Regions from separate parts of the Rhodobacter maritimus genome, predicted to be linked through region 1. Evidence: riboswitches for the same ligand, from Rfam matches in the RefSeq annotation. Region 1 holds a riboswitch; each other region holds the start of a gene.
The links. A riboswitch is a leader RNA that binds a small molecule or an ion and turns the genes downstream of it on or off. The one in region 1 is predicted to bind cobalamin.
Positions count from the first base shown of each region.

Region 2: another riboswitch for cobalamin. It lies ahead of nrdH (glutaredoxin-like protein NrdH); the one in region 1 lies ahead of AC4PTO_RS14225 (TonB-dependent receptor plug domain-containing protein).
Region 3: another riboswitch for cobalamin. It lies ahead of AC4PTO_RS12050 (aromatic ring-hydroxylating oxygenase subunit alpha); the one in region 1 lies ahead of AC4PTO_RS14225 (TonB-dependent receptor plug domain-containing protein).

Region 1 is NZ_CM179095.1:2,792,870-2,802,788, forward strand. Features, by position in the region: gene AC4PTO_RS14195 (M24 family metallopeptidase) at 1-758, shown strand, start outside; gene AC4PTO_RS14200 (ABC transporter substrate-binding protein) at 926-2,530, shown strand; gene AC4PTO_RS14205 (ABC transporter permease subunit) at 2,600-3,607, shown strand; gene AC4PTO_RS14210 (ABC transporter permease subunit) at 3,604-4,506, shown strand; gene AC4PTO_RS14215 (ABC transporter ATP-binding protein) at 4,508-5,347, shown strand; gene AC4PTO_RS14220 (dipeptide ABC transporter ATP-binding protein) at 5,344-6,192, shown strand; cobalamin riboswitch at 6,284-6,481, shown strand; gene AC4PTO_RS14225 (TonB-dependent receptor plug domain-containing protein) at 6,612-8,492, shown strand; gene AC4PTO_RS14230 (ABC transporter substrate-binding protein) at 8,486-9,325, shown strand; gene AC4PTO_RS14235 (FecCD family ABC transporter permease) at 9,325-9,919, shown strand, end outside.
Region 2 is NZ_CM179095.1:98,643-108,561, reverse strand. Features, by position in the region: gene AC4PTO_RS00485 (HAD-IIA family hydrolase) at 1-776, opposite strand, end outside; gene phnE (phosphonate ABC transporter, permease protein PhnE) at 788-1,591, opposite strand; gene phnE (phosphonate ABC transporter, permease protein PhnE) at 1,588-2,379, opposite strand; gene phnC (phosphonate ABC transporter ATP-binding protein) at 2,376-3,152, opposite strand; gene phnD (phosphate/phosphite/phosphonate ABC transporter substrate-binding protein) at 3,215-4,198, opposite strand; gene AC4PTO_RS00460 (hypothetical protein) at 4,220-4,360, opposite strand; cobalamin riboswitch at 4,463-4,655, shown strand; gene nrdH (glutaredoxin-like protein NrdH) at 4,752-4,973, shown strand; gene nrdI (class Ib ribonucleoside-diphosphate reductase assembly flavoprotein NrdI) at 4,977-5,435, shown strand; gene nrdE (class 1b ribonucleoside-diphosphate reductase subunit alpha) at 5,417-7,543, shown strand; gene nrdF (class 1b ribonucleoside-diphosphate reductase subunit beta) at 7,619-8,593, shown strand; gene AC4PTO_RS00435 (ABC transporter substrate-binding protein) at 8,830-9,919, shown strand, end outside.
Region 3 is NZ_CM179095.1:2,363,148-2,373,066, forward strand. Features, by position in the region: gene AC4PTO_RS12030 (sigma-54-dependent transcriptional regulator) at 1-847, opposite strand, end outside; gene AC4PTO_RS12035 (hypothetical protein) at 979-1,314, shown strand; gene AC4PTO_RS12040 (DUF5681 domain-containing protein) at 1,267-1,494, opposite strand; gene AC4PTO_RS12045 (hypothetical protein) at 1,382-2,005, shown strand; cobalamin riboswitch at 2,308-2,505, shown strand; gene AC4PTO_RS12050 (aromatic ring-hydroxylating oxygenase subunit alpha) at 2,628-3,866, shown strand; gene AC4PTO_RS12055 (FAD-binding oxidoreductase) at 3,871-4,941, shown strand; gene AC4PTO_RS12060 (cobyric acid synthase) at 4,966-6,411, opposite strand; gene lpdA (dihydrolipoyl dehydrogenase) at 6,627-8,015, opposite strand; gene AC4PTO_RS12070 (dihydrolipoamide acetyltransferase family protein) at 8,017-9,270, opposite strand; gene AC4PTO_RS12075 (alpha-ketoacid dehydrogenase subunit beta) at 9,272-9,919, opposite strand, start outside.

The DNA of each region.
Region 1 (9,919 bases):
TGCGCGCGGTGGACGGCCCGGTCATCTCTGCGCAGCCCATGATCGTGGCGCAGCGCCAGGTGAAATCACCCGCCGAGATCGCGATCATCCAGACCGCGATGGATGCCAGCCTTGCGGTGCAGAAGGCCGTGCATGGCGGGTTGCGCAAGGGCATCTCGACCACCGAGGTTGCCGGTTTCGTCGATGCGGCGCATGCGGCGCTTGGGCTGAAGCCGCTGTTCGTGGCCGTGCAGTTCGGCGAGGCGACGGCCTATCCCCATGGCGTGCCCCACGCCCAGACCCTGGCCGAGGGCGACATGGTGCTGGTCGATATGGGCGGCATCCTGCACGGCTATCGCTCGGACATCACGCGCAGCTATGTCTTCGGCACCCCCACGCCGCGGCAGCGCCAGCTCTGGGATCTGGAGCATGCGGCGCAGGCCGCCGCCTTCGCCGCCGCCCGTATCGGCGCGCCGTGCAGCGCGGTCGATGCCGCCGCGCGCCGGGTGCTGGGCGAGGCGGGCTTCGGCCCCGGCTACGCCGTGCCCGGCCTGCCGCACCGCACCGGCCACGGGCTTGGCCTCGACATCCACGAAGAGCCCTATATCGTGGCCGGGAACGACACCCCGCTGGAACCCGGCATGTGCTTCTCGATCGAGCCGATGCTCTGCGTCTATGGCGAATGCGGGGTGCGCCTGGAAGACATTGCTTTCATGACGGAAAACGGCGCGCGCTGGTTCTGCCGACCCGCCGCATCGCCGGAAGCGCCGTTTGAATGAGGCTTTACTTAACGTCGCGTTGCCCATTGAATGAGGCCACGAAATAGGATGATCTGGATCAGGCGGTAAAATTTCCGGCACCGCCCGGAAGGCCGCACAGGATCAAGGCCCCGGAAAGGGAGAGCCCGGGCCTGAAACAGTCTCAACAGTGAGTGAAAGGAACCACCATGAAACTTCTTTCGCGCAGCCTGCTGGCCGCTTCGGCGCTGGCGATGGCCTCGGCGCTTCCCGCGATGGCAAAGACCTTCGTCTATTGCTCGGAAGGCTCGCCCGAGGGCTTCGACCCCGCGCCCTACACCGCGGGCACGACCTTCGATGCCACCGCGCATCCTGTCTTCAACCGTCTTGTCGAGTTCAAGAAAGGCACCACCGAGGTCGAGCCCGGCCTCGCCGAAAGCTGGGAAGTGTCCGAAGACGGGCTGGAATACACCTTCCACCTGCGCCAGGGCGTCAAGTTCCATTCGAACGACAAGTTCACCCCCTCGCGCGATTTCAACGCCGATGACGTGATCTTCAGCTATGACCGTCAGGGCAACACCGACAACCCGTGGCACCAGTATCTGGCCGGGATCACCTATGAGTATTATTCGGCGATGGAAATGGCCTCGCTGATCGCCTCGATCGAAAAGGTCGACGACTACACGGTGAAATTCGTCCTGACCCGCCCCGAGGCGCCCTTCATGGCCAATATCGCCATGCCCTTCGCCTCGATCGTGTCCAAGGAATATGCCGACACGCTGGACGCCGCGGGCACGCGCGAGGATTTCAACAACACGCCGGTCGGCACGGGTCCGTTCAAGTTCGTGGCCTATCAGAAGGACGCGGTGATCCGTTACCAGAAGAACGCCGACTATTGGGGTGAGGCGCCGAAGATCGACGATCTGGTCTTCGCCATCACCCCGGACGCCGCCGTGCGCCTGCAAAAGCTGAAAGCCGGCGAATGCCACCTGATGCCCTATCCGGCCCCCGCCGACCTTGAGGCGATCAAGGCCGATCCGAACCTGAAGCTGGACGAACAGGCCGGCCTGAACGTGGGCTATCTGGCCTATAACACCACCGTCGCGCCCTTCGACAACCCCAAGGTGCGCAAGGCGCTGAACATGGCCATCAACAAGGACGCGATCATCGACGCGGTGTTCCAGGGCGCGGCGCAGCCGGCCAAGAACCCGATTCCGCCGACCATGTGGTCCTATAACGATGCGATCCAGGACGACCCCTACGATCCGGAAGCCTCGAAGGCGATGCTGGAAGAGGAAGGCGTCACCGATCTTTCCATGAAGATCTGGGCGATGCCGGTGCAGCGTCCCTACATGCCCAACGCCCGCCGCACGGCCGAGCTGATGCAGGAAGACTTCGCCAAGGTCGGCGTCAAGGTCGAGATCGTCAGCTACGAATGGGGCGAATACCTCAAGAAATCCACCGAAGTGAACCGTGACGGCGCGGTGATCCTTGGCTGGACGGGCGACAACGGCGACCCGGACAACTTCATGGGCGTCCTTCTGTCCTGCGCTTCGACCGGCGAGGGCGGTGCGAACCGCGCGCAATGGTGCAACGAGGACTTCTCGGCGCTGCTGTCGCAGGCCAAGCAGATCTCGGACCCGGCCGAGCGCACGAAGCTTTACGAAGAGGCGCAGGTCATCTTCAAGGATCAGGCGCCCTGGGCCACCATCGCACACTCGACCCAGTACGTGCCGATGGCGAAAAACGTCGAAGGCTTCGTCATGAGCCCGCTTGGCGATTTCACCTTTGAAACGGTCGACCTGACCGAATAAGCCGGACAAAGGCAACATGCAGGCGCGCGGGGATCACACCACCCGCGCGCCTGTCAAAGGAAAGACGGTATGCTCCGATTCATCCTCAGCAAGCTGCTGTATCTGGTCCCCACCTTCATCGGGATCACGATCATCGCCTTCGGTTTCGTGCGCGTGCTGCCCGGCGACCCGGTCCTTCTGATGGCCGGCGAACGCGGGCTCAGCCCCGAACGCCATGCCGAGCTTTCGGCGCAACTGGGCTTTGACCGCCCGCTCTGGGCGCAATATCTCGAATTCATGAACCGGCTTCTGCATGGCGACCTGGGCAATTCCCTGGTGACCAAGAAGCCTGTCCTGACGGAATTCATGGCGCTGTTCCCCGCCACGGTCGAGCTGGGCCTCGTGGCGATCATCATCGCCACGGTGATCGGCGTGCCCGTGGGCGTGATCGCCGCGATCAAGCGCGGATCGTGGTTCGACCAGGTCTCGATGACGGCGGCGCTTGTCGGCTTCTCCATGCCGATCTTCTGGTGGGGCTTGCTGCTGATCATCCTGTTCTCGGGCATCCTGCAATGGACGCCGGTTTCGGGGCGCATCAGCCTGATGTATTTCTTCCCGCCGGTCACCGGCTTCATGCTGATCGACAGCCTTCTGTCGGGGCAGAAGGGGGCCTTCCTTTCGGCCGCAAGCCACCTGATCCTGCCCGCGGTCGTGCTGGCCACGATCCCGCTTGCGGTGATCGCGCGGCAGACGCGCTCGGCCATGCTCGAGGTGATGGGCGAGGATTATGTCCGCACCGCCCGCGCCAAGGGCCTGCCACCCGCGCGCATCGTGGGCGTGCATGCGCTGCGCAATGCGATGATTCCGGTCATCACCACGATCGGCCTTCAGATCGGCGTACTGATGGCGGGCGCGATCCTGACCGAGACGATCTTTTCCTGGCCGGGCATCGGCAAGTGGATGATCGATTCCATCTCGCGGCGCGACTATCCGGTGGTGCAATCGGGCCTGCTGCTGATCGCCGGGCTGGTGATGATGGTCAACCTGATCGTCGACCTGACCTATGGCCTCATCAATCCGAGGATCCGCCACAAATGACCGATACCACCGTCAAACTCAGCGATGCCGCGATCCGGCGCCGGATGCTGGCCGATTTCTGGTTCTACTTCCGCCAGAACAAGGGCGCCGTGGCCGGGCTTGTGGTCTTTGCGCTTCTGGTGCTGGTGGCGATCTTCGCCCCCCTTCTGGCCCCGCACGATCCCACCCAGCAATACCGCGACGCCCTTCTGGCACCCCCGATCTGGCAAGAGGGCGGCAAATCCGGCTTTCTTCTGGGCACCGACGCGGTGGGGCGCGACATGCTTTCGCGGCTGATCTACGGCGCGCAATATTCGCTGTTCATCGGCATCGTCGTGGTGTCGATCGCGCTAACCGGCGGCATCATCATCGGCCTTCTGGCGGGCTTTTTCGGCGGCTGGGTCGATACCGTCATCATGCGCGTGATGGATGTGGTCCTGGCCTTTCCCTCGCTACTGCTGGCGCTGGTACTGGTGGCGGTCCTCGGGCCCGGCCTGACCAATGCGATGATCGCCATCGCCATTGTCTACCAGCCGCATTTCGCGCGCCTGACCCGCGCCGCCGTAATGGGCGAGAAGGCGCGCGAATACGTCACCGCCGCACGCGTGGCCGGGGCGGGCAACCTGCGGCTGATGTTTCGCACGATCCTGCCCAACTGCCTTGCACCGCTGATCGTGCAGGCGACGCTGTCATTTTCCTCGGCGGTGCTCGACTCGGCCGCGCTCGGCTTTCTGGGCATGGGCGCGCAGCCGCCCGCATCCGAATGGGGCACCATGCTGGCCGAAGCGCGCGAATTCATCCTGCGCGCCTGGTGGGTGGTGACCTTCCCCGGCCTTGCCATCCTGACCTCGGTGCTGGCGATCAACCTCATGGGGGACGGGCTGCGCGACGCGCTCGACCCCAAGCTGAAGCGGAGCTGACATGGCGCTTCTGACCATCAAGAACCTGACGGTGCAATTCGCCACCGCCACCGGCCCCTTCACCGCCGTGGACGGGATCGACGTTTCGGTCGACCGCGAAGAGGTGCTGGCCATCGTGGGCGAATCCGGCTCGGGCAAATCGGTGTCGATGCTGGCGGTGATGGGGCTTTTGCCCGACACCGCCACCGTGACCGCCGACGAGATGACCTTCGACGGCCGGAACCTTCTGGCGATGACGCCCGCAGAGCGCCGCCGCCTGATCGGACGCGAGATCACCATGATCTTCCAGGAACCGATCGCCTCGCTGAACCCGTCCTTCACGGTGGGCTTCCAGATCGAGGAGGTGCTGCGGCTGAACCTCGGGATGGACCGCAGGGCCGCACATGCCCGCGCGCTGGAACTGTTCCGCGCCGTCGGCATCCCCGAGCCGGAAAGCAAGCTGAAGGCCTATCCGCACCAGATGTCGGGCGGGCAGTGCCAGCGCGTGATGATCGCCATGGCGATCGCCACGAATCCGCGGCTGCTGATTGCGGATGAGCCGACCACCGCGCTGGATGTCACGATCCAGAAGCAGATCCTCGATCTGCTGATGAAGCTTCAGGAAACCCACGGCATGGCGCTGATCCTGATCACGCATGACATGGGCGTGGTGGCGGAAACCGCCGACCGGGTGGTGGTGCAATACAAGGGCCGCAAGATGGAAGAGGCCGACGTGCTGCGCCTGTTCGAAGCGCCGCAGCATCCCTATACCCGCGCGCTGCTTTCGGCCCTGCCGGAAAACGCCACGGGCGACCGGCTGCCCACCGTCTCGGAATTCATGGCCGCGGAGGGCGCAGAATGAGCATCGTCGTCGAAGGCAAGGCCGTGACGCAGGACTATCACGTCCCCGGCGGCATGTTCGCCAGGGCCAGGACCGTGCGCGCCGTGAAGGGCGTGGATTTCACCGTCGAGAAGGGCAAGACGCTGGCCATCGTGGGCGAAAGCGGCTCGGGCAAGTCCACCCTCGCGCGGATCGTGGCGCTGATCGACGCGCCTTCCGGCGGGGTGCTGAAGATCGAGGGGCAAGAGGTCGATATCGGCCGCAAGCGCCTGACATCGCAGATGCGCTCCAAGGTGCAGATGGTGTTCCAGAACCCCTATGGCAGCCTCAACCCGCGCCAGAAGGTGGGCGACGTGCTGATGGAACCGCTGCAACTCAACACCTCCCTGCCCGCCTCCGAGCGGCGCGAGCGCGCCGAGGCGATGCTGGCCAAGGTCGGTCTCGCGCCCGAGCATTTCAACCGCTATCCGCACATGTTCTCGGGCGGCCAGCGGCAGCGCATCGCGATTGCGCGCGCGCTGATGCTGAACCCCACGCTGCTGGTGCTGGACGAACCGGTCTCGGCGCTGGATCTGTCGGTTCAGGCGCAGGTTCTCAACCTGCTGGCCGATCTTCAGGAAGAGTTCGAGCTGACCTATGTCTTCATCAGCCATGACCTGTCGGTGGTGCGCTATATCGCCGACGACGTTCTGGTGATGAACCAGGGCGAGGCCGTGGAGCAGGGCACGCGCGAGGCGGTTTTCGCCGATCCGCAGCACCCCTATACACGCCAGCTTTTCGCCGCGACGCCGATCACCTCGGTCGAGACGATCCGCGCCCGCGTCGAACGCCGCCGCGAGATCCTTGCCGCGCGCCACGCCGGCTGAACCGCTGATGCGCCACCTTTCCGGGGGCCATATGGGCCCCTGGGATGATGGCCGCACCCGGAGTCTCTTGACAGCGGCGTGGCGCTTCTCCATTCACTGAACCTGCTTCGGTTCCGGCGCCCATCGCCGGTTCAAGAGGGAATGCGGTGCGCCCGACGGGCAATGCCGCGGCTGCCCCCGCAACTGTAAGCGGCGAGCGACGGTGGAAATGCCACTGGGGAGTTCCCCGGGAAGGCCACCCAAGCGACGACCCGCAAGCCAGGAGACCTGCCGGAGCGATCACCCATGTCCTGCGCGGGGTGCGCATGGGCAGCGGCCTTCCGCAGTGGTGACAGTCACCGTCTGTGGTGGGCTGTTGTCGGGCCTTTTCCACGGATGAACCTGTTGGCGGGCATGTCCCGTGTTGGAAAGGCTTGGAAATGAACCGGTCCCATCTTTCACTCATTGCAGTCATGGCGGTCATCGCACCGCAAACCGGCGCGGCGCAGGACGCCTTCGCGCTTGATCCCATCGTGGTTTCGGGCGGGCTGTCGCCGATCGCGGCCGATGCCTATGGGCGCGCCTACAGCGTGCTGACGGGCGACCAGATCGCGGCGCGCGGGCTGAGCACCGTGCAGGACGCCCTGCGTGCCATGCCCGGCGTGTCGGTCACCTCGACCGGCACAAATGCGACCGCCGTGCGCATTCGCGGCGCCGAGGCCAATCATACGCTGATCCTGATCGACGGGGTCGAGGCCCGTGGCGGCGGGGCAGACTACAACCTGTCACTGCTCGAAGCCGCCAATATCGAACGGATCGAGGTTCTGCGCGGCCCGCAATCGGTGTTCTACGGCTCGGCCGCCTCGGCGGGCGTCATCAACATCATCACCCGCAAGGGCGACGGCGGGCTGCATTATGGCGGCATGGTCGAGGCGGGCAGCGGCCATGCGATCCAGGGCTATGTCACCTGGCGCGGCGATCGCGGCGGGATCGCCCTGAACGTCGCCGAGCGCGATGACGAGGGCTATGACTATTCCGGCGATGGCGGAGAGAAGGACGGCACCAAGCGGCGCAGCCTTCAACTTTCGGGCGACTGGCGCGCAACGGACACCGTGAAACTCGGCTTCAACCTGCGTCGTTCGGACGAGGATTACGATTTCGACGGCAACAGCTACACCGCGACCTCGGCCGATGAATATGTCATCGACATGAGCACTGAAACCAGCAGCACAAGGGAAGTCGCTGGCCAGATCTGGACCGAGATCGAAACCTTCGGCGGACGCGTGATGCACCGGCTGAGCTACGATTCCGTCGAATATGATCAAAGCTTCGATCAGGCTATCGGGCCTTATGAACTGAACGGCAAGACGGCAGCGTGGAAATACCGCATGGGCGTTTCGCTGGACGGCCAGCCCGTCGCCAGCGCCAACCATCTGCTGAACGTGCTGGTCGAGCGGCAGAAGGAATACGATTCCAACAGCTATTCGGCCGAACGCAGCCGCCGGACCAATTCCTACGCGCTGGAATATCGCGGGCATCTGGACATGGGGCTGGATATTCAGGCAGGCCTGCGGCACGACAATATCGACGCGGGCGCGGATTTCACCGGCTGGAACCTGGGCCTGTCCTATGAGCTGCCCAACCTGCCGGTGCGGCTGCATGCCTCGGCCGGGCGCGCGCAGGTCTTCCCGACCTTCATCGAGCTTTATGGCTTTCCGGGTTATTCCGTGGCCAATCTTGGCCTTGGACCGGAAACCAACGAAGGCTTCGACATCGGTTTCGAGACCGAGCTTCTGGGCGGGCGCGGCGTGATCGACGTGACCTATTTCAACGAACGCATCGCCGATTTGATCGCCAGCGGCAGCTGCGGCCCCGATTTTTGCAGCGTCAACGTGCCCGGCAAAAGCCGCCGCGAGGGGGTAGAGATCGCGGGGCGGCTGCAGGCGACCGACCGGCTCGGCTTCGGGCTGAGCTATACCTATCTCGATATCGAGGTGGCCGACCCCACCATGACCGTGCGCCGCCCGCGCCACGAGCTGGGCCTGACCGCCGATCTCGAAACCTTCGGCGGGCGGGGCAACGTCACCGCCAGCCTGCGCCACGTTGCGGGACTGAAGGATCGGGAATCGTGGAGCTTCCCGGCGACGGTTACCGAGATGCCCGCGTTCACCACGGTCGACCTCGCGGCAAGCTACGACCTGACCGACAGCATCGCGCTGACCGGCCGCGTGGTGAACCTGTTCGACAAGGACTATTCCGAGGCCTGGGGCTATCCCGCGCGCGGCCGCACCGCCTATGTGGGCCTCAGCGCGAAATGGTGATCCGGGCGCTCATATGCGCCTTGCTGGCGGGGCTTGCCCCCGCCCTTCCCGCCGCGGCCGGTGACGCGCCGCGGCGTGTGGTGTCGATGAACCTGTGCACCGACCAGCTTGCGATGATGCTTGCCGAACCCGGCCAGCTGATTTCCGTCTCAAACCTTGCGCGCGATCCGGTATCGTCGGCCATGGTCGATGAGGCCGGGGCCTATCCCGAAAACCACGGCGCCGCAGAAGAGGTCTTTCTGCTGAAGCCCGATCTGGTGCTGGCGGGCAGCTACACCAACCAGGCCGCGACCGCGCTCTTGCGCCGCCTTGGCGTGCGGGTCGAGGTTCTGGACCCCGCGACCAGCATGGAAGACGTGCATGCCGGCATCCTTGCTGTTGGCCGTGCCCTTGGCCAAGAGGATGCCGCGACGGACATGGCCGCGCGCTTCGAGGCCGATCTTGCCGCGCTGCGTGCCGCGCCGGCCTCGGGGTTGCGCGCGGCGCTTTACTACGCGAACGGCTACAGCCTGGGCGACCAGACCCTGGCGGGCCAGATCCTGGCCAGCGCCGGCTTTGCCAATGTCACGGCCGAGGCGGGGTTGTCCTCGGGCGGGTTCCTGCCGCTGGAGGTTCTGATCGTGTCGAACCCCGATCTGGTGATTCAGGGCGACCGCTATCCCGGCGCCGCGCGCGCCGAAGAGCTGCTGGATCATCCCGCCCTGTCGGCGCTTGGCCCGCAACTGCCGCGCGGCGCCCTGGCCGATCGTGACTGGATCTGCGGCACGCCCCATGTGCTTCGGGCCGCGGCCGACCTGCGCGCCGCGCAGGCCACCCTGCACGGGGGGCATTGATGCGGCTTCCCTATCCCGCCCTGATCGCATTGCTGACGGCGCTGGTCGCGCTCATGTTCGCGGCCTCGCTGCTGATCGGCCCGGCCGCGATCGGCCTGTCCGACAGCCTCGGCGCGCTTTTCCGCGGCGAGGGAGAGGCCGTCACGCTGGTGATGCGCGAGGTGCGCCTGCCCCGCGCGATCCTCGGGCTGTTCGTGGGCGGCGCGCTTGGCCTGTCGGGGGCGATGATGCAGGGCATGCTGCGCAACCCGCTGGCCGAACCGGGGCTGATCGGCACCTCGGCTTCGGCCGCGCTCGGGGCGGTGATCGCAATCCAGACCGGGCTTGCCGCGGCCTTCACGCTGGCCTTGCCGCTGGCTGCCCTGGCCGGTGCGATGGTCTCGGTCGCGCTGATCCTTGCGCTTGCCGGGCCGCGCGGCACCACGCTGGTGCTGATCCTTGCCGGGATCGGGATTTCCGCAATGGCGGGGGCGCTGACCTCGCTTGTGCTGAACCTCTCGCCCAATCCCTTCGCCGCAAGCGAGATCATGTTCTGGATCATGGGCTCGCTTGCCGATCGTTCCATGGTGCATGTCACGCTTGCGCTGCCTTTCA
Region 2 (9,919 bases), 810 kb from region 1:
CCAAGGATGTCGGTATGCAGCGTGTCGCCCACCATCAGCACCCGCGCCGGATCGGGCGGGGCGGGCGCACGCGACAGGGCAAGGCGGAAGATGTCGGCGAAAGGCTTGCCCAGAAAGACCGGGGTCACCCCGGCCAGTTCCGCCAGCCGGTGCGCGAAATGCCCCGGCTCACGCGAGAGGCCGGTTTCGCGCGGCGCGACGATATCGGGATTGCCCACCAGAACCGGACGCGGGCGGGCACGCAGCGCCCCTTCAAGCATCGCCTGGCGCGCCTCGGTCCAGCCGTCCGAGCCGATCAGCAAAAACCCCTCGGCGCGTGCATATCCCGCCGGATCGTCGGCCAGAAACGCACAATCAAACGCCTCAAGCTCTTCCATCCCCTGCGCGGGGTTCAGCATCATCGCCCATCGGCGCGCGTGCATCCCGGCCAGATGGTGCAAAAGCGCCTCACGGCTGGTGGTGACCTCGGCCTCGGTGAAATCGAAACCCAGCCGGGCATAGCGCTGCATCATCATCCGCTTGGGATAGCCGGCCGAATTCGACACCACCATCACCGCCTTGCCCGCCCGGCGCAGCGCCGCGATGCGGTCGGCCGCCCCCGCGATCGGCGTTTCCCCAACGTTCAGCACGCCGTAAGCATCAAGCAGGATCAGATCGAAAGGTGCGGCCACCGCCTCCAGCGTCGCGGCCCGGACCGGCGGGCCGCCAAAGCGGGCCTGCGGCAGACGCCCGCGCACCGCCTGATAGGCCTCGAAGGCCCAAAGCCCGTCCGCCATCCCCGCCACGCCTACAGGATCCGGCGGCGCAGGAAGGCCGAGATGACCTCGCCCACGATCACGAGAAGGAGGATCGCGATCAGGATGGTTGCCGCCTCGCGCCAGTTGAACGTGTCGATCGCGCCTTGCAGCACGATCCCGATGCCGCCCGCACCGACCAGGCCCAGAACGGTGGATTCGCGCAGGTTGATGTCCCAGCGAAGAATACTGACGGCCCAGAAGGTGGGCATGACCTGCGGCACGATGGCATAGGCGATAACCTTGAAGCGCGAGGCGCCCGTGGCCTCCAGCGCCTCGACCGGGCGCTTGTCGATCTCTTCGATGGCCTCGCCCAGAAGCTTGCCCACGAACCCGACCGAGCGGAACATGATCGCCACGATCCCGGCCACGACGCCGGGCCCGAAGATCGCCACGAACAACAGCGCCCAGATGATCGTGTTGACCGAACGCGAGGTGACAAGGATCAGCCGCCCAAGCCACAGCGTGGCCCGGTTGGGCGTAGTGTTCTGCGCCGCCAGATAGGCCACCGGCAAGGACACGATCACCGCGATGGCGGTGGCGATGGTGGCGATGTTCACCGTTTCCCACAACACCTGAAGGATGCGCCGTAGATTGGACGGATCGGGTGGATACATCCGCACGAACAGATCGCCCATCTGCTCGGGCGCGTCCCAGACCCAGGCCCAGATCACGTCGATCGACGAGATCGACCAGCCGATGACCAGCGCCGAGGCGGCAAAGATCGCATAGCGCTGCATGCGCTGCGCAAGGGTGAAGCGCGTCCAGTCGTCGCGCATGGGGGCGGGTTTCGTCATAGCCGCTTCCTGATCTGGCCGCTGACACCTTCCGAGATCAGGATGGCCCCGACGATCACGATGGTGATGGCAAGCGCAAAGTCGTAATCATAGCGCCCGAAGGCATTGGCCAGCGTGGAGCCGATCCCCCCTGCCCCGACGATCCCCACCACGGCCGAGGCACGCAGGTTGCTGTCAAGCTGATAGATCGTCAGCCCGATCTGGCGCGGCATGATCTGGGGAAAGATCGCGTAGACCAACGTCGACAGATAGGGGGCACCGGCGGCGCGCATCGCCTCCACCTGGCCGAAGTCGATCTCTTCGATGCGCTCGGCCAGCATCTTGGCGACGAAGCCGATGGAATAGACGATCAGCGTCAGCACGCCCGCAAAGGGGCCAAAGCCCACGGCCTTCACAAAGATGATCGCCACGATCACCGGATGGAAGCTGCGCGCAAGGATGATGAGCGCGCGGCCCAGATAGAACACCGGCAGCGGCGCCACGTTGCGCGCCGCCGTGAAGGCGATCGGGATCGAGACCAGAACCCCGATCGCGGTGGCCAGAACCGCGATCTTCAGGCTTTCCAGAAAGCCGTCGATCAAAAGGCCGCTGCGCTCGAAGCTGGGGGGGAAGGCGCCGCCGAAGATGCGCCCGGCGCGGGTCAGCCCCTCGCTGATGCGGTTCCAGTCCACCGGCAGAGTGGCGACGACCCAGACGACATAGACCGCCACGCCAAGATAAAGCCCCCAGCGCAGCAGCGGGTTGGCGATGAAGGGCGGGCGGCGCCAGGTGTCGCGCGCCGTGCTCATGACGCGGCCTGCATGGCGCCGGCGCGGTCGGCGGCGGGGCTTCCGGAATAGATCTGCTCCATCGCGTCCTCGTCCAGGGCGCCGGGCAGGTCATCGAAGATGATCCGCCCGTAGCGCATACCGACGATCCGGTCGGTATAGGCCTTTGCCTCGTGCACGTTATGGATATTGATCACCACCGGCAGGCGCAGCTCGCGCGAGAGGTCGCGCAGAAGGCCCATGATCTGCTCGGATGTCTTGGGATCGAGCGAGGCCGTCGGCTCGTCCGCAAGAAGGATTTCGGGTTGCTGCATCAGCGCGCGGACGACGCCCACGCGCTGCCGCTCGCCGCCCGAAAGGGCATCGGCGCGCTTGTCGGCATAATGCGCGATGCCGACCCGCTCCATCAGTTCATAGGCGCGGCGGATATCCGCCGTGGGATAGCGCCGCATCACCGCCGCCCAGGTCGAGATATAGCCAAGGCGGCCGGATTGGACGTTCTCCATCACCGTCAGACGATCAACAAGGTTGAAGCCCTGGAACACCATGCCGATCTTGCGCCGTGCCGCGCGCAGCCCGCGTCCGCGCAGGCTTGTCAGTTCGGTGCCGTTCAGGACGATGCTGCCCGAGGTCGGTTCGACCAGCCGGTTGATGCAGCGCAACAGCGTCGACTTGCCCGCCCCCGACGAGCCGATGATCGACACGACGCTTTCCCCCTCGATCGTCAGGTCGAGATTCTTCAGCACCGGTTCGCCATCGCCGTAGCGTTTCACAAGATTGGTGATCTTCAACATCCAGATGCGCCCTCATGCCTGAACCCGGCCGTTTCCGGCCGGGTTGTCCGTGATTTGGCCGATCACTCGGCTGCAAGGCCCTCGGGCGTATACTGCACGCCATTGGCGGCCTGGATCTGGCGGATCACGGCCCACTGGTCCTGATAGGTGATGGGGATGAACTTGCTGACGCCCTGGAATTCCTCGCCCAGCGCGGTTCCGGCGAAATCATACGAGAAGAACGCCTCTTCGATCTTCGCCTTCAGTTCGGGGGTCAGGTCATGCGCATAGGTGTAAGAGGTGGTCGGGAACGGATCGCTTTCCCAGACGATGCGCACCTCGGCCGGGTCGTAAAGCCCGCGTTCGGCCATCCGTTCGACCACTTCCGAGGCCACGGGCGCGGCATCGTAATCCCCCGCGACCACCCCCAGCATCGACTGGTCGTGGCTGCCCGAATAGCTCACCTCGTAATCCTTGTCGGGTTCGACCCCGAGCGCGGGAAACAGCGCGCGCGGCGCAAGGTTGCCCGAATTCGAGGTGGGCGAGGTATGCGCCACCCGCTTGCCCGCCAGGTCGGGCATTTCCTTGATGTCGCTGTCCGCCTGCGTATAGACCTGCAGCGTATAGCCGAAGCGCCCATCATCCGAGCCCATGATCGCAAAGGGCACTGCGCCGGCAAGGTTCACCGCATAGGGCGTCGGCCCGGTCGAGAAACCCGCGATATGCAACCGGCCCGAGCGCATCGCCTCGACCTCGGCCGAGTTCGACTGCACCGCGAAGAACTGCACGTCCTTGCCGGTAACCGTTTCGAGATGGTCGATGAACGGCTGCCAGATATCTTCGTAGATCGCCGGGTCCTCCACCGGCGTATAAGCGAAGACCAGCGTGCCGGGGTCTTTCAACTGGCCCGCATCGGTCGGCGCATCGGCAACCATGTCGCCATCCGCATCGCAATAGATCGCATCAAGATCGCCACGGTTGGGGCAATCGCCCTGCGCCAGGACCGGGCCGGCCAAAAGCACGCCCGCCGCCACAAGCGTGACGCCGAAAATAGTTTCTCTGGGCATTATCGTCTCCTCCTCCGAAACTCATGCACAGGTGCTGTCGGCCATGCGGATGACAAGCGCAAAGCCTGCACCGGAACGCCAAGCTTGTATCATATTTTCCAGAGTCACAATCTTTGACTGCATTTTTTCAAAACCGGCCATCCCGCCGGGCAGGTCAGCCATATCCCGGGCCGGATACCTACCGAAAGCGCGCACATGGCGCCCGTATCCGCATAAGGTTGCCCGGCGCAACCACAGCATATTGACAGCGATGGTGCATCCCTATCTATATAGTGTTGCTTCGGTTCCATCGACTCGTGTCGGTGGCTAAGAGGGAAGCCGGTGAAATTCCGGCGCTGCCCCCGCAACTGTAAGCGGCGAGCAAGGCTGAACATGCCACTGGGACAAACCGTTCCGGGAAGGCCGGCCAAGCGATGACCCGCGAAGTCAGGAGACCTGCCGCAGCATGACAATGACCACGAACGGAGGGTTCGGGGGCGTGTTGAAGCGGACCGGCTTTCGCCCCTTTCCGCCTTCGCGTCCTCGACTTCAGGCACAGAACGAGAGGACCGAGATGAGCGTGACCGTCTATTCCAAACCCGCCTGCGTGCAATGCACCGCCACCACCCGCGCGCTGGATGCGCGGGGCATTTCCTATCACATCGTCGACCTGACCGAGGATGACGCCGCGATGGATCACGTCACCGGGCTTGGCTACCGGCAGGCCCCCGTGGTGGTGGCGGGCACGGATCACTGGTCGGGCTTTCGTCCCGACATGATCTCGCGCCTGGGCTGAACGATGGGTGCGGATCCGGTTGCAGGGCCCCCCGCTGCGGCGGGCGGGCCGGGGATCGTCTATTACTCCTCCCGCTCGGGCAATACGCAGCGCTTCGTCGCGCGGCTTGGCCTTCCGGCCCTGCGCATCCCGATTCGGGCCGGGGAGCCGATGCCCGCACCCGCGCGGCCCTATGTCCTGATCTGCCCCACCTATGCCGATGGCGCGGGGAACGGGGCGGTCCCCAAACAGGTGATCCGCTTCCTGAACGATCCCGCCCGGCGCGCCCTTCTGTGCGGGGTGGTCGGGTCGGGCAACCGCAACTTCGGCACGCTTTACGCCATCTCGGGCGACATCATCGCCCGCAAATGCAATGTCCCGCTGCTTTGCAAGTTCGAACTGGCGGGGTTCGAGACGGATATCGCCCGCCTGCGCGCGGGTCTGGAGAAACTGGGGAACGCGCCATGCTCGACGATGCCTTGAACGGTGTGCAGGATTACCACGCACTGAACGCGATGCTGAACCTTTACGATGCCGAGGGGAAAATCCGCTTCGATGCCGACCGCATGGCGGCGCGGCAGTATTTCCTGCAACATGTGAACCAGAACACGGTGTTCTTCCACTCGCTGGACGAGAAGCTGGGCTATCTGGTGGATGAGGGCTATTACGAGGCCGAAGTCCTTGACCAGTATTCGAAGAACTTCCAGCGCAGGATCTGGGATGCGGCCTATGCCCGCAAGTTCCGCTTCCCGACCTTCCTTGGCGCGTTCAAGTATTACACCTCCTACACGCTGAAGACGCGCGACGGGCAGCGCTACCTCGAACGCTATGAGGACCGCGTGGTGATGGTGTCGCTTGCGCTTGCACGCGGGGATGAGGGGCTGGCCATGTCCTTCATGGAGGAAATCCTGTCGGGCCGGTTCCAGCCCGCCACGCCCACCTTCCTCAATGCCGGCAAGAAGAACCGCGGAGAGCTGATCTCGTGCTTCCTGCTGCGCCTCGAGGACAGCATGGAATCGATCGGGCGGGGCATCAATTCGGCGCTGCAACTGTCCAAGCGCGGCGGCGGGGTGGCGCTTCTGCTCAGCAATATCCGCGAATACGGCGCCCCGATCAAAGGCATCGAGAACCAGTCCTCGGGCGTGATCCCGGTGATGAAGCTTCTGGAGGACAGCTTTTCCTATGCCAACCAGCTGGGCGCGCGGCAGGGCGCGGGGGCGGTTTACCTGAACGCCCATCACCCCGACATTCTGCGCTTTCTGGATACCAAGCGCGAGAATGCCGACGAGAAGATCCGCATCAAGACCCTGAGCCTTGGCGTGGTCATACCCGACATCACCTTCGAACTCGCCAAGAGAAACGCGGATATGTATCTGTTCTCTCCGCTCGACGTGGAGCGGGTCTATGGCCGGCCGCTGTCGGAAATCTCGATCACCGAGACCTACGACGAGATGGTCGACGACAGGCGCATCCGCAAGAAGAAGATCAACGCGCGCGCCTTCTTCCAGACGCTGGCCGAGATCCAGTTCGAATCGGGCTATCCCTACATCATGTTCGAGGACACGGTGAACCGGCTGAACCCCATTGCGGGGCGGATCAACATGTCGAACCTGTGCTCCGAGATCCTTCAGGTCAACGAGGCATCGGAATTCGACGAGGATCTGGGCTATCGCCATCTTGGCACGGATATCTCGTGCAATCTCGGATCGCTCAACATCGCGCAGGTGATGGATGGCAAGGCGCCGGGACGGACGGTGGAAACGGCGGTGCGCGCGCTGACCGCCGTGTCGGAAATGTCGGCCATCGACTGCGTGCCCTCGGTCCGGCGCGGCAATGACGAAAGCCACGCGATCGGGCTTGGCCAGATGAACCTGCACGGGTTCCTTGCCCGCGAGCGCATCCATTACGGCAGCCCCGAGGGAATCGAGTTCACCTCGGTCTATTTTGCGATGATATGCCATCACGCGCTTCGGGCGTCGAACGCGCTTGCGCGCGAAAAGGGGGAACGCTTTCGCGGCTTTGCCGACAGCACCTATGCAGACGGGTCGTTCTTCGAGAAATACGTCACGCGCGACTGGCTGCCGCAAAGTGCGAAGGTGGCGGCGCTTTTCGAGGGGATCGAGCTGCCGACCCGCGCCGACTGGGCGGCGCTGCGCGAGGCGGTGATGCGCGACGGGCTTTACAATCGCAACCTTCAGGCCGTGCCGCCCACCGGCTCGATCAGCTATATCAACAATTCGACCAGTTCGATCCATCCGATCGTCTCGAAGATCGAGATCCGCAAGGAAGGCAAGATCGGGCGCGTCTATTACCCCGCCGCCTACATGACGAACGACAATCTCGACTATTACCGCGACGCCTACGAGATCGGGCCGGAGGCGCTGATCGACACCTATGCGGCCGCGACCGAGCATGTCGACCAGGGGCTAAGCCTGACGCTGTTCTTCCCGGCCGAGGCCTCGACCCGCGATATCAACCGCGCGCAGATCCATGCGTGGAAGAAGGGGATCAAGACGATCTATTACGTCCGGCTGCGTCAGGCGGCGCTTGCCGGAACCGAGGTGCAGGGCTGCGTGTCCTGCGCGCTGTGAGAGGGATGGACGCGGGGGTTTTCCACCCCCGCACCCCCGGAGGATATTTCCGCGAAGATGAAGGAAGGGGCCGCGATGAAGGATATTGCGAAGGTGGTGACGGTGCCGCGGGCGGTGAACTGGAACCGGCTGTCCGACGACAAGGATCTGGAGGTCTGGAACCGGCTGACGGCGAATTTCTGGCTGCCTGAAAAGGTGCCGCTGTCGAACGACATTCCCAGCTGGGGCACGCTGACCGATGCCGAACGGCAGTTGACGATCCGGGTATTCACCGGGCTGACCCTTCTGGACACGATCCAGAACACGATCGGGGCGCCTTCGCTGATGCCCGATGCGCTGAGCCCGCATGAAGAGGCGGTGCTGAGCAACATCGCCTTCATGGAAGCGGTGCATGCGCGGTCCTATTCGTCGATCTTTTCGACGCTGTGCTCGACAAGGGAGGTGGACGAGGCATTTCGCTGGTCCGAGGAGAACCCGCATCTTCAGGCCAAGGCGCGCGCGATCCTGGAAACCTATGCGCCGGGGGGCGATCCGTTGAAGCGCAGGATCGCAAGCGTGTTTCTGGAAAGCTTCCTGTTCTATTCGGGCTTCTATCTGCCGATGTACTGGTCGAGCCGCGCCAAGCTGACCAATACCGCCGATCTGATCCGCCTGATCATCCGCGACGAGGCGGTGCATGGCTATTACATCGGCTACAAATTCCAGCGCGGCCTGGAGGCGCGCCCCGAGGCGGAGCGGCAGGCGTTGAAGGACTATGCCTTCGCCCTGCTGTTCGAGCTTTACGAGATCGAGGCGCAATATACCGAAGAGCTTTATGACGGCATCGGGCTGAGCGAGGATGTGAAGGTTTTTCTGCATTACAACGCCAACAAGGCCTTGCAGAACCTTGGCTTCGAGGCCCTGTTCCCGCCCGAGGCCTCGGAGGTGAATCCCGCGATCCTGGCCGCGCTGAGCCCCGACAGCGAGAACCACGATTTCTTCTCGGGCAGCGGGTCATCCTATGTGATCGGAAAGGCCGTCGCCACCGAGGACGAGGACTGGGATTTCTGAGCCCTTCCACGTCAGGCCAGCCCCGCGCATCCGCAATGGGGGCCTGCCCGAATTCCGGGCGGGCAGGCCCCGAGCGGCGGAACTTCTGCAAGGGGAATGCAGATTCGTGAAAAAGGCCGATGCTCGGCGCTTGACTCCAAATTTGACCAAGTAGTTAATCACAGCATCGAGAGGCGGGGATCAACCCGCCTCCGGGGCGCCCCGGGCGCCACCCACGCCAACAGTGAGGAAACCCCATGTTCCACAAACGACTACTGGCTTCGGGCGCGATTGCCGCCCTGCTCATCGGGTCCATGCCCCTGCGGGCCGAGACCCCGGCAGACACCCTGATCCAGGCCTGGTCGATCGACGACATCATCACGCTCGATCCTGCCGAGATCTTCGAATTCACCGCCTCGGAGATTGCGGGCAACAGCTACGAGACGCTGATCGGCTATGACCCGAAGGATGTGTCGGACATTTTCGGCAAGGCCGCGGAAAGCTGGACGATCTCGGAGGATGGCAAGACCATCAGCTTCACCATGCGCGAAGGGCGCAGCTTCGCCAGCGGCAACCCGATCACCGCCGAAGACGCGGTGTTTTCGCTGGTGCGTGCGGTCAAGCTTGATAAATCGCCCGCCTTCATCCTGACCCAGTTCGGGCTGAACGCCGACAATGTCGATGAGATGGTCGTGCAGACCGGGCCGATGACCTTCGATTTCAAAATGGATCAGGCCTATGCGCCCACGCTGGTGCTGTATTGCCTGACCGCGACCGTGGCGATGGTCGTGGACAAGAAACTGGTGATGGAGCACGAGGCGAATGGCGATTTCGGCTATGAATGGCTGAAGACGAACTATGCCGGCTCTGGCCCCTTTACGATCCGCGACTGGCGCGCCAACGAGGTCGTGGTGCTGGAACGCAACCCGAACTATTCGGGCGAGGCTGCCCCCATGGCCCGCGCCATCTATCGCCACATTCCCGAAACCGCGACGCAGCGCCTGCTTCTGGAAAAGGGCGATATCGACATCGCGCGCAACCTTGCGGCCGAGGATATCAAGGCGCTTGAGGGCAATGCCGACATCCGCATCGACAGCGGGGTCAAGGGCTCGATCTACTATCTTGGCATGAACCAGAAGAACGAGTTCCTCGGCAAGCCCGAGGTGCGGCAGGCGATGAAATACCTGGTCGATTACCAGACCATCGCCGACACGATCATGGCCGGAAAGGTCAAGGTCCATCAGGCCTTCCTGCCCGAGGGCTTCCTTGGTGCGCTGAATGACAACCCGTTCAGCCTGAATGTCGAGAAGGCCAAGGAGCTGCTGGCCGAGGCGGGCGTGCCCGACG
Region 3 (9,919 bases), 430 kb from region 1:
TGCCGACCGGGCGGATCACCCCATCCTCAAGCACCCGCAATAGCGCGGTCTGCGCATTGGTCGCCAACTCGCTGACATCGTCCAGAAATACGGTCCCGCCCGATGCCGAGGCCAACAGCCCCTCGCGCCCGGATTGCGCACCCGGGAAGGCGCCTGCGGTATGACCGAAAAGTTCGAATTCGATCATGTCCTCGGGAATCGCACCACACTGGATCGGCACGAAGGGCGCACTGCCGCGCCCTGAATGGCTATGGATGTGACGCGCGGCAACCTCCTTGCCGGACCCGGACGGCCCCATGATCAACACCGGTGTCGACAGAGGTGCGACCCTTTCCAGAAGACGCCGCACCTCGGTGATGACCTCTGAAGATCCGATCAGTTCCCTGCGCCGCGTGCCTTGCGCGGCCGTTTCAAGCTCGCGCCGCAGCAGAAAATTCTCTCGTCGCAGGGCCGCCATTTCTAGGCAACGTCGCAGCGCGTTCAGGATCTGGTTCGAGCGGAAGGGCTTGACCAGGAAATCGGACACCCCCGCACGCAACGCCTCGATGGCGGTCTGAAGGTCGGCATAGGCGGTGATCATGATCGTGTCGGTAAAACCGCCGCCTTCGCGCTGCGCGTGCAGCCAGTCGAGGCCCTTCTGGCCGGGCATGATGTTGTCCAGCACCAAGATGTCGTATTGGCGAAAGGACAACAGGCGCTCTGCCTTTGCGGCGTCGGGCGCCTCATCCACGGCCCGACAAAGCGGGGCTAGCGTCTTGACCAGGAAATGTCGCATGCCGGGTTCGTCATCCACGACAAGGATACGCGCGCCCGCAAGAAGATCATCCCGCTGGTTGGATCGCGTCATCACCCTCTTGTCCCATGTCTGACCTGATTCCGTTCGCCCCATCAAGCGCAGCAAAAGGGCGATTGGCAAGTCGGCGAGCCCCGCGCCTGTATCGTTCTGCGCCGCTGCCTTCGAAACCAGCGGCGCCCGTGATGTCTCTGGGCAGTCACGCATCTGCCAGCGAGCGGCCCGCGCATTTCCACGACAGATCAGTAAAGTACACCGCACGCGCCACTACCGCCCCCCGGCCTTTTGCGGCCGACCAGTCGGTGCCCGGCGTCGCCGACCTGCCGGACCTGCTCCCCCATCCTGATCAGATTATCATCGACATACAAAAGGGCACTGCAAGGATTGTCGGCCCTTGCAAGAAGGACGAGAAAGCAGAGTGGGACCGGCAGGTCGGCGATGCGGCGCCGGGCGCCAACATGAAGTTCGGCGCCTCACTCCGTATTGTAGGTAATGGCCGTTGCATGGCATGCGTCATCTAGCGCCGGGCTGGCACGTTCCGTTGACAAAAGAAGTTTGGCCAAAAGCCGCTGCGACCGATGCTGACCCTTGGCAGTGTTGACCGCCAACGAGCGGATGATGACCTGCGCCATCGGCACGGTGATCGAGCGGTCCCCGTACCTGACAGGGATCGTCCGGCAGGCTTCATCAAGGATACCTATCTCGTACTTCTTCGCGGCACCAGACACGCTTGAGCCGGGGCTGCGGCTCTCTTTGACAATCCGCCGCTTGTCCGCCATCCCGAAGTTCCGGCGACCACTGTTCTTGTTCGACCCGCGCGGACGAAATGTAGCGATGTTCGTCACTGCTCATATGTTCAGAGGCCCCGCCGCATCGCCCGAGCAGCTTACAAGTCAGCCACGGATCCTCGTGTTTGAACTTTGCCCGCCAACTCCCGAATCGCTTCAGCGGCAACCCGAGCGCCTCGCAGTATTCCCTTTGCGTCAACGTGCTGTCACGCCTGCCCCGGATATACGCCCGCCAGAGCGCCTCAAGTTCATCGCGTTTTGTCTTGTTCACTCGCGGCAGCAACATCTTCTTCATCACAGACATCGCCGTGAAAAGAAGACCGAAACTGCCGCCAAGCCGTCAAGTGTGCGTTCCCTGTCCGCTTATTTTCTCCTGACCCTTTCCCTGTTGTCACACGCAGACACTTTCCACTCAGCACATTGAAATGACGCCGTTAACCTGGGCAGGAATCAACTCTGCCGCTCGAAACACGCCGATTCCCCTGTAAGTTCTTTGCAAACAGGAACGAGGGCGGCAGAGGGGGGGATCTGAAGGAACCGCGACCACCACCATCTCCCCTTAACTCATGAATTTTGCTGGACCCCACCCGTCCTGATCGGTGCATGCGCGGCTCTGTTCGTGGCCCGTACTGCAGTCGGAGGCTTGTTTTCGGAAAGCGATCTGTCGACTTGTCGAAATATGGCGACATCAGGTCGCAACCATAAAAGGTATATTTCGAATCCCGATTAAGTCTGGCGTTGCAAGGTGCCGCTGGGAACGGCGGAGAATTGGGAAGCCGGTGCAAACCCGGCGCTGCCCCCGCAACGGTAACGGGAAGGGGCGCGACATCAGGCCACTGGGGGCACCCCCCCGGGAAGGCGTCGCGCCTTTGGTCGACGGACCGATCCCGCAGCCCGGAAACCAGCCTTGCAGAAAGACATCAGGCCGCGGTGGGCGGCGGGCGATGCGTGCGTGCCGGGCCTGGCCTTGCACGCCCGGTATTTCCCGAGTTCGCCGTTTCACGAAGATCACCCGTGCGGGGAGGCACGGACCAGCGAGGACAAAGATGCTGAGCCAGAACCAGATCGCCGCCGAACTTGCCGCGCGGCAAAAGAGCTTCTCCCTTTCGCGCAATCTCTATTGCGATCCGGGCGTCTATCAGGCCGACCTGGAACATGTCTGGTATCGGGAGTGGCTGTTCGCCCTGCCCGCCTGCGCCTTGCAGAAGGCCGGCGATTACCAGACCGTTCAGGTCGGCGCCTATCCGGTGATCGTGGTCAAGGGCGGCGACGGGCGGATCCGCGCCTTCCACAATGTCTGCCGCCACCGCGGGCAGCGCCTGTGCTCCAAGGTGTCGGGGAACGCGCCCAAGCTTGTCTGTCCCTATCACCAGTGGACCTATGAGCTGGACGGCAAGCTTCTCTTTGCCCGCGACATGGGCGACGGGTTCGACGCCTCGAAATACGGGCTGAAAAAGGTCCATTGCGTCGATCTGTCGGGCATCATCTATATCTGCCTGGCCGAGGTGCCGCCCCCGATCGCCGAACTGGCCAAGGCCGCCGGGGCCTATCTGGCGCCCTCGGGGCTGGCGGATGCGAAGGTGGCCTTCACCTCGACCATCATCGAGAACGGCAACTGGAAACTGGTGATCGAGAACAACCGCGAATGCTATCACTGCGGCGGGGCGCATCCCTCGCTGTGCCGGACCTATTCGGACAATCCCAAGATGACGGCGATGGACGGGCCGAACTCGGCCAGCCCGGACATCCTTGCCCACTGGCAGCGCTGCGAGGCGGCGGGCCTGCCCTCGCGCTTCGTGAACCATCCGCAGATGCAGTGGCGGCTGGCGCGCATCCCGCTGCTCAACAATGCCGAAAGCTACACGATGAGCACGAAGGCCGCGGTTTCCAGACGGATGGGGCAGATGCCGTTCAACGACGCGGGCAGCCTGCTGATGTTCCACTACCCCAACACCTGGAACCACTTCCTGGCCGATCACGCCATCGTATTCCGCATGCTGCCCGTCAGCCCCACCGAGACCGAGGTCACGACCTTCTGGCTGGTAAACAAGGAGGCCACGGAAGGGGTGGATTACGACCTCAAGACCCTGACCGAAGTCTGGCTTGCCACCAATGACGAGGACCGCCAGGTCGTCGAGGAAAACCAGGCCGGGATCCGCTCGCCCGCCTATGAGCCGGGCCCCTATTCGCCCCTTCAGGAGGAGGGCGTGATCCAGTTCACGGACTGGTATTGCGCGGTGATGGCCGGGCGCCTTGCGTCCCAGCCCGTTCAGGCGGCGGAGTAAGCCCATGCCGCAGCTCAACTGGATAGCCAAGCCCTGGTCCGATACCGAGCAGCTGGAATGCGCCATGGTGGTGCCCGAGGCCGGCGATACCGCAACCTTCACCTTCCGCGCGCCTTCGGGCGCGTGGTTCGACTATCAGCCCGGACAGTTCGTGACGCTGGACCTGCCGGTTCCGGGCGGGAACGTCCAGCGCACCTACACGATCTCGTCCAGCCCGTCGCGGCCGCTGTCGCTTTCGGTGACGGTCAAGGCGCAGGCCGACAGCATCGGCACGCGCTGGATGCTGGACCACTTGAAGCCGGGGATGCGGATCAAGGCCTATGGCCCGAACGGCATCTTCAGCGCGCATCGTCACCCGGCGCGGAAATACCTGTTCATCTCGGCCGGGTCGGGCATCACGCCGATGATGTCGATGACGACATGGGCCTGGGATTCGGGTGAGATGCCCGACATCATCTTCGTCCATGCCGCCCGCCGCCCGTCAGAAATCATCTTCCGCGAACGGCTGGAACAGTTCGCCAACCGCGTGCCGGGCCTGGAGTTGCGCTTCACCGTCGAAGAGCCCGACCCCTTCCGCACCTGGTATGGGTTTCAGGGGCGGCTGAACCAGATCATGCTGGGCCTGATGGCGCCCGATTACCTTGAGCGCGAGGTGTTCTGCTGCGGACCCGAGCCCTTCATGCAGGCCGTGCGCGACATGCTCAACGCGCTTGGCTTCGACATGGAGCATTACCATCAGGAAAGCTTCGGCGCGCCCGTCAGGACCGAGGCCGAGGCGATCGAGATCGACGACGTGGTGCCCGATGCCGACACCCGCGCCGAGATCGTCTTTGCCGCAAGCGGCGTCTCGGCGCGCTGTGCGGAAACCGACACCGTTCTGGCGGTGGCCAAGGGGGCGGGGCTGAACGTCCCGTCGGGCTGCACCTTCGGGCTCTGCGGCACCTGCAAGGTGCGCAAGACCGCGGGCGAGGTCCACATGGTCCATAACGGCGGCATCAGCGACGAGGACGTGGCCGAGGGCTGGATCCTTGCCTGCTGCGCGAACCCGATCGGGAAAGTGACCGTCGAGGTCTGATCCCCGGACCGGCCTGCCGGGCCCTCAGCGCGCAAGCGCCAGAAGGCCCGGCACGTCCAGATGCGCCTCGAGATGCGCGGCAAGCGCATCAAGCACCTGCTCGATCCCTTCGGAATAGGCCAGCCCGGAGGCCGTGGCACCCAAGCCCCGCAGGAAGGCCGCGCGGAAGGCATCGTCGGTGAACATGCCGTGCAGATAGCTGCCCGTCACGCGCCCGTCCGCCGACACCGCCCCTTCGGCCCGCGCCCCGGCCATGGCGAAGGGGCGCGCGCAATCGGGGCCGTCGGTCCGGCCGATGTGGATTTCATAGCCCGAGACGCTCAGCCCGCTGGCGCAATGGGTGACGCGGCGTTCGGTCAGGCGCTTGTCGGGCGTCATCACCGTGTCGACCGCAAGCAGGCCAAGGCCCGCATCCTCGCCCGCCGGCCCCTCGATCCCTTCGGGGTCGCGCAGCGTCCGGCCAAGGATCTGATAGCCGCCGCAGATGCCAAGGACATGCCCGCCGCGCCGCCGATGCGCGGCCAGATCGACATCCCATCCCTGCGCGCGCAGAAAGGCCAGATCGCCGCGCGTCGATTTCGAGCCGGGGATGATCACCAGACGCGCATCGCCCGGAATGGCGCGGCCGGGCAGGACCATTTCCACCGTCACGCCCGGTTCCTGCCGAAGCGGATCGAGATCGTCGAAATTCGCAATCCGCGACAGCGCGAGGCAGGCGATCTTCACCCCGCTGCCGCGCCCGTTATCGCTCAGGTCCAGTGCATCCTCGGCCGGAAGGCGCCCGGCATCGGCGAACCACGGCACCACGCCGAAGCCGCGCCAGCCGGTGCGCGCGCCGATCAGCGCATAGCCATCGTCGAAAAGCCGCGGATCGCCGCGGAACTTGTTGACCAGAAAGCCCTCGATCATCGCGGCGTCCCGCGCATCGAGGATGGCCTGCGTGCCCACGATCTGCGCAATCACCCCGCCCCGGTCGATATCGCCGGCCAGGATGACGGGCACATCGGCCGCGACGGCAAAACCCATATTGGCGATGTCGGCCCGGCGCAGGTTCACCTCGGCCGGGCTTCCCGCGCCTTCGACGATCACCAGATCCGCCCGCGCCCGCAGCCGCTGATAGCTTTCCATCACCGCCGCCATCAGCCGGGGCCTGAGCAGCCGGTAATCGGCCGCCTGCGTGCTGGTCAGGCGCCGCCCCTGCACCACCACCTGCGCCCCCATGTCGGTTTCGGGCTTCAGCAGGACCGGGTTCATGTCGGTATGCGGCGCCACGCCCGCCGCCAGGGCCTGAAGCGCCTGCGCGCGACCGATCTCGCCCCCGTCCTCGGTCACGGCGGCATTGTTGGACATATTCTGCGGCTTGAACGGCAAAACGCCGAGGCCGCGCAGCCGCGCCGCGCGGCACAGCCCCGCCACCAGCATCGACTTGCCCACATTCGAGCCGGTTCCCTGAATCATCACCGTGCGCATGGCCGGCCCCTTCCGTGGAAACCCGGCGCGATCCGGGCCGCAGGCTCGGCATGTTTCCCCCGGCCGCCTTCCCCGCAGATGCGGATTTCGTCGATCATCTGGGCAGCACTCCCTGGCAGGTTGGCGGGCTGGCATTGCCGACGCCGGCATCCGCTTTCCCTCTAAGCCAAGCCGCGTGGAAACGCGATAGGCAGCGGGTGGCATGCCGGCCCAACTCAGATATGCAGCGCATGGCCAAGGGCGCGTAGGCAGGCCTCGTGCAGTGCCTCGGCGCGGGTCGGGTGGGCGTGGATCGTGCCTGCCACATCCTCAAGCCGCGCGCCCATCTCGAGCGCCAGGGCAAATCCGCCCGCCATTTCGGACACGCCTGCCCCCACGGCCTGAATGCCAAGGATTTCGTGCGTATCGGCGCGGGCGACGACGCGGACGAAGCCGTCCTCATCCGCGCCGGTCATCGCGCGGCCATTCGCGGCAAAGGGGAAAAGCCCGGTGGTGACCTTGTGCCCGGCCTGCGCGGCGGCCTCGGGCAGAAGACCGGACGAGACGATCTCGGGGTCGGTGAAGCAGATGGCGGGGATCGCGCGGTGGTCCCATCGCTGCGGGCCGCCCGCGACGATCCCGGCCACCATCTCGCCCTGCGCCATGGCGCGATGGGCCAGCATCGGCTCTCCCGTCAGATCGCCGATCGCATAGACCCCGTTCATCGAGGTCCGGCAGCGGTCGTCGATGCGCAGAAAGGGCCCCGCCATCTCCAGCCGCAGGCCCTCGATCCCGGCGGCCTGCGTGCGCGGGTGCCGCCCGGCCGTGACAAGGATCTTCTCGGCCGCGATATCCTCGGCCCCGTCGCCGGTTGCGATGCGCAGCGCGCCGGTTTCCGACAGCCCGCCCGCGCGCGCCCCCGTCACCACGCGAACCCCAAGCGCCTGAAGCCGCCGCGCGACGGGGCGCGTCAGTTCCGCGTCATACTGCGGCAGGATGCGCGGCGCGGCCTCGATTACCGTCACGCGCGCGCCAAGCTTGGCAAAGGCCGTGCCCAGTTCCAGCCCGATATAGCCCCCACCGATCACCGCAAGGCTGGCCGGCGGCGCGGGCAGCGCAAGCGCCTCGGTCGAGGACAGCACCGCCCCGCCGAAGGGCAGCGCGGGCAGTTCCACCGGCGTAGACCCCGTGGCCAGAACCAGCGCCCCGGCATGGATCATCACCGGCCCTTCGGGGGTGTCGACCACGGCGGTCTTGCCGTCGCGCAACTGCGCCGTGCCCCGGATCAGCCGCACCCCGGCCTTGCGCAAAAGCGTCGTGACCCCACCGGTCAGGTGCCCTACGATCCCGTCCTTCCATGCCTGGAGCGCGGGAAAATCCAGCATCGCCCCCCCGGCCGAGATCCCCATCGCCGGGGCCGCGCTGCGCCGGGCCAGAAGGTGGTATTCATCGGCCGCGTGGATCAGCGCCTTCGAGGGGATGCAGCCCACGTTCAGGCAGGTGCCGCCCGGCGGCGCGGGATCGACCACCACCGTATCCACCCCAAGCTGCCCCGCGCGGATCGCGCAGACGTAACCGCCCGGCCCCGCCCCAATGACCAGAAGCTTGCAGGAAATCTCGCGCACCTCAGGCCTCCACGAAAATCAGCGCCGGGGCTTCCAGCAGCGTCTTCAGCCGCGCCACGAAGACCGCCGCGTCCCAGCCGTCGATCACCCGGTGGTCGAAGCTGCATGACAGGTTCATCATCTTGCGCGGCTCGAACGCGGTGCCGTTCCAGAAGGGGCGCAGCGCCAGCCGGTTAACCCCCACGATCGCAACCTCGGGCAGGTTCAGGATCGGCGTCGTCGCAAGCGCCCCGAGCGGGCCGAGCGAGGTGATCGTGACGGTCGATCCGCCCAGCTCCTCGCGCGTGGCGCGGCCGTCCTTCGCCGCCTGCGCAAGCCGCGCGATCTCGGCCCCGGTTTCGCGCAGGCCCATCGCCTCGGCATGGCGCAGCACCGGCACCACAAGGCCGTCGGGCGTCTGCGCGGCGATGCCGATATGGATTGCACCGAAGCGCCGCACGATCCCGGCTTCGGCATCGTAATGGGCGTTGAGCATCGGCTGTTCGCGCAGCGCGCGCACCATGGCCCGCGCGATGAAGGGCAAAAGCGTAAGCCGCCCGCGCCCCTCGTCGTTCATCCGGCCGCGCAGATCCTCCAGCGCGGTCGCGTCGACCTCTTCCACGATGGTGATCTGCGGAACCGATCCCGCCGCGTGCATCCGCGCGGCGATCTTGCGGCGCAGGCCGATTACGCGGATCTCTTCGGTGCTGGTATCGGGCTGCGGCCCCGCGGGTGCGGGCAACCCGCCCGAGGCGATGAAGGCATCAAGATCGGCATGGCGGATCCGCCCGGCCGGCCCCGACCCGCGCAGAAGCCGCAGGTCGACCCCCGCGGCGCGGGCGCGGGCGCGCACCGAAGGCGGCGCCAGCGGGCGCTCGCCCTCGGGGCGCAGCGGGACATGGGGCACAGGGGCCGTGGGCGCCGCGGGGTTCGCGGCTGGCTCCGCGGCGGGCGGCGTTTCGGCCTCGGCAGACGGAGGCGGGGCGGGCGCGGTTTCAGGCGGGGCGGGATCGCCCTCTGCGCTGTTGCCCGCGCCCTCGACCTCAAGCCGGATCAGTTCCGCCCCGACCGCGATCACATCGCCCGGCGCGCCCGCGCGCCACAGCACCCTGCCCGAGACCGGCGCGGGGATCTCGACCGTCGCCTTGTCGGTCATCACCGCGGCAAGGGGCGCATCCTCCAGCACGGTATCGCCGATCTCCACCAGCCATTCGGCGATTTCGGCCTCGGCGATGCCCTCTCCGATATCGGGCATGCGGATCGAGTGAACGCCCATCTCAGACCTCCTCCAACAGCGCGCGCAGGGCCTCGGTCACGCGCGCGGGACCGGGGAAATACTGCCATTCGTGAACATGCGGATAAGGCGTGTCCCAGCCCGCGACACGCGCCACCGGCGCCTCGAGGTGATAGAAGCATTCGGCCTGAACCAGTGCGGCCAGCTCTGCCCCGAAGCCCGAGGTCAGCGTGGCCTCGTGCAGCACAAGGCAGCGCCCCGTTTTGCGGACCGAGGCGGTGACGGTCTCAAGGTCAAGCGGCAGAAGGGTTTGCAGATCGATCACCTCGGCGTCGATCCCGGCCGCGTCGGCACCGCTTTGGGCCACATGGACCATCGTGCCATAGGCCAGCACCGTGACCGACCGCCCCGGACGGGCGATCTCGGCGCGCCCCAGGGGAAGCGTGAAATGCCCCTCGGGCACCTCGCCCAGGGGATGGTTCTTCCAGGCCGTGACGGGGCGGTCGTGATACCCGTCGAAGGGGCCGTTATAAAGCCGCTTGGGTTCGAGAAAGATCACCGGGTCGGGGTCTTCGATCGCGGCCATCAGCAGCCCCTTGGCCGCGCGCGGGCTGGAGGGCACCACGGTTTTCAGCCCCGTGACATGGGTGAACAGCGCCTCGGGGCTCTGGCTGTGGGTCTGCGCGCCGAA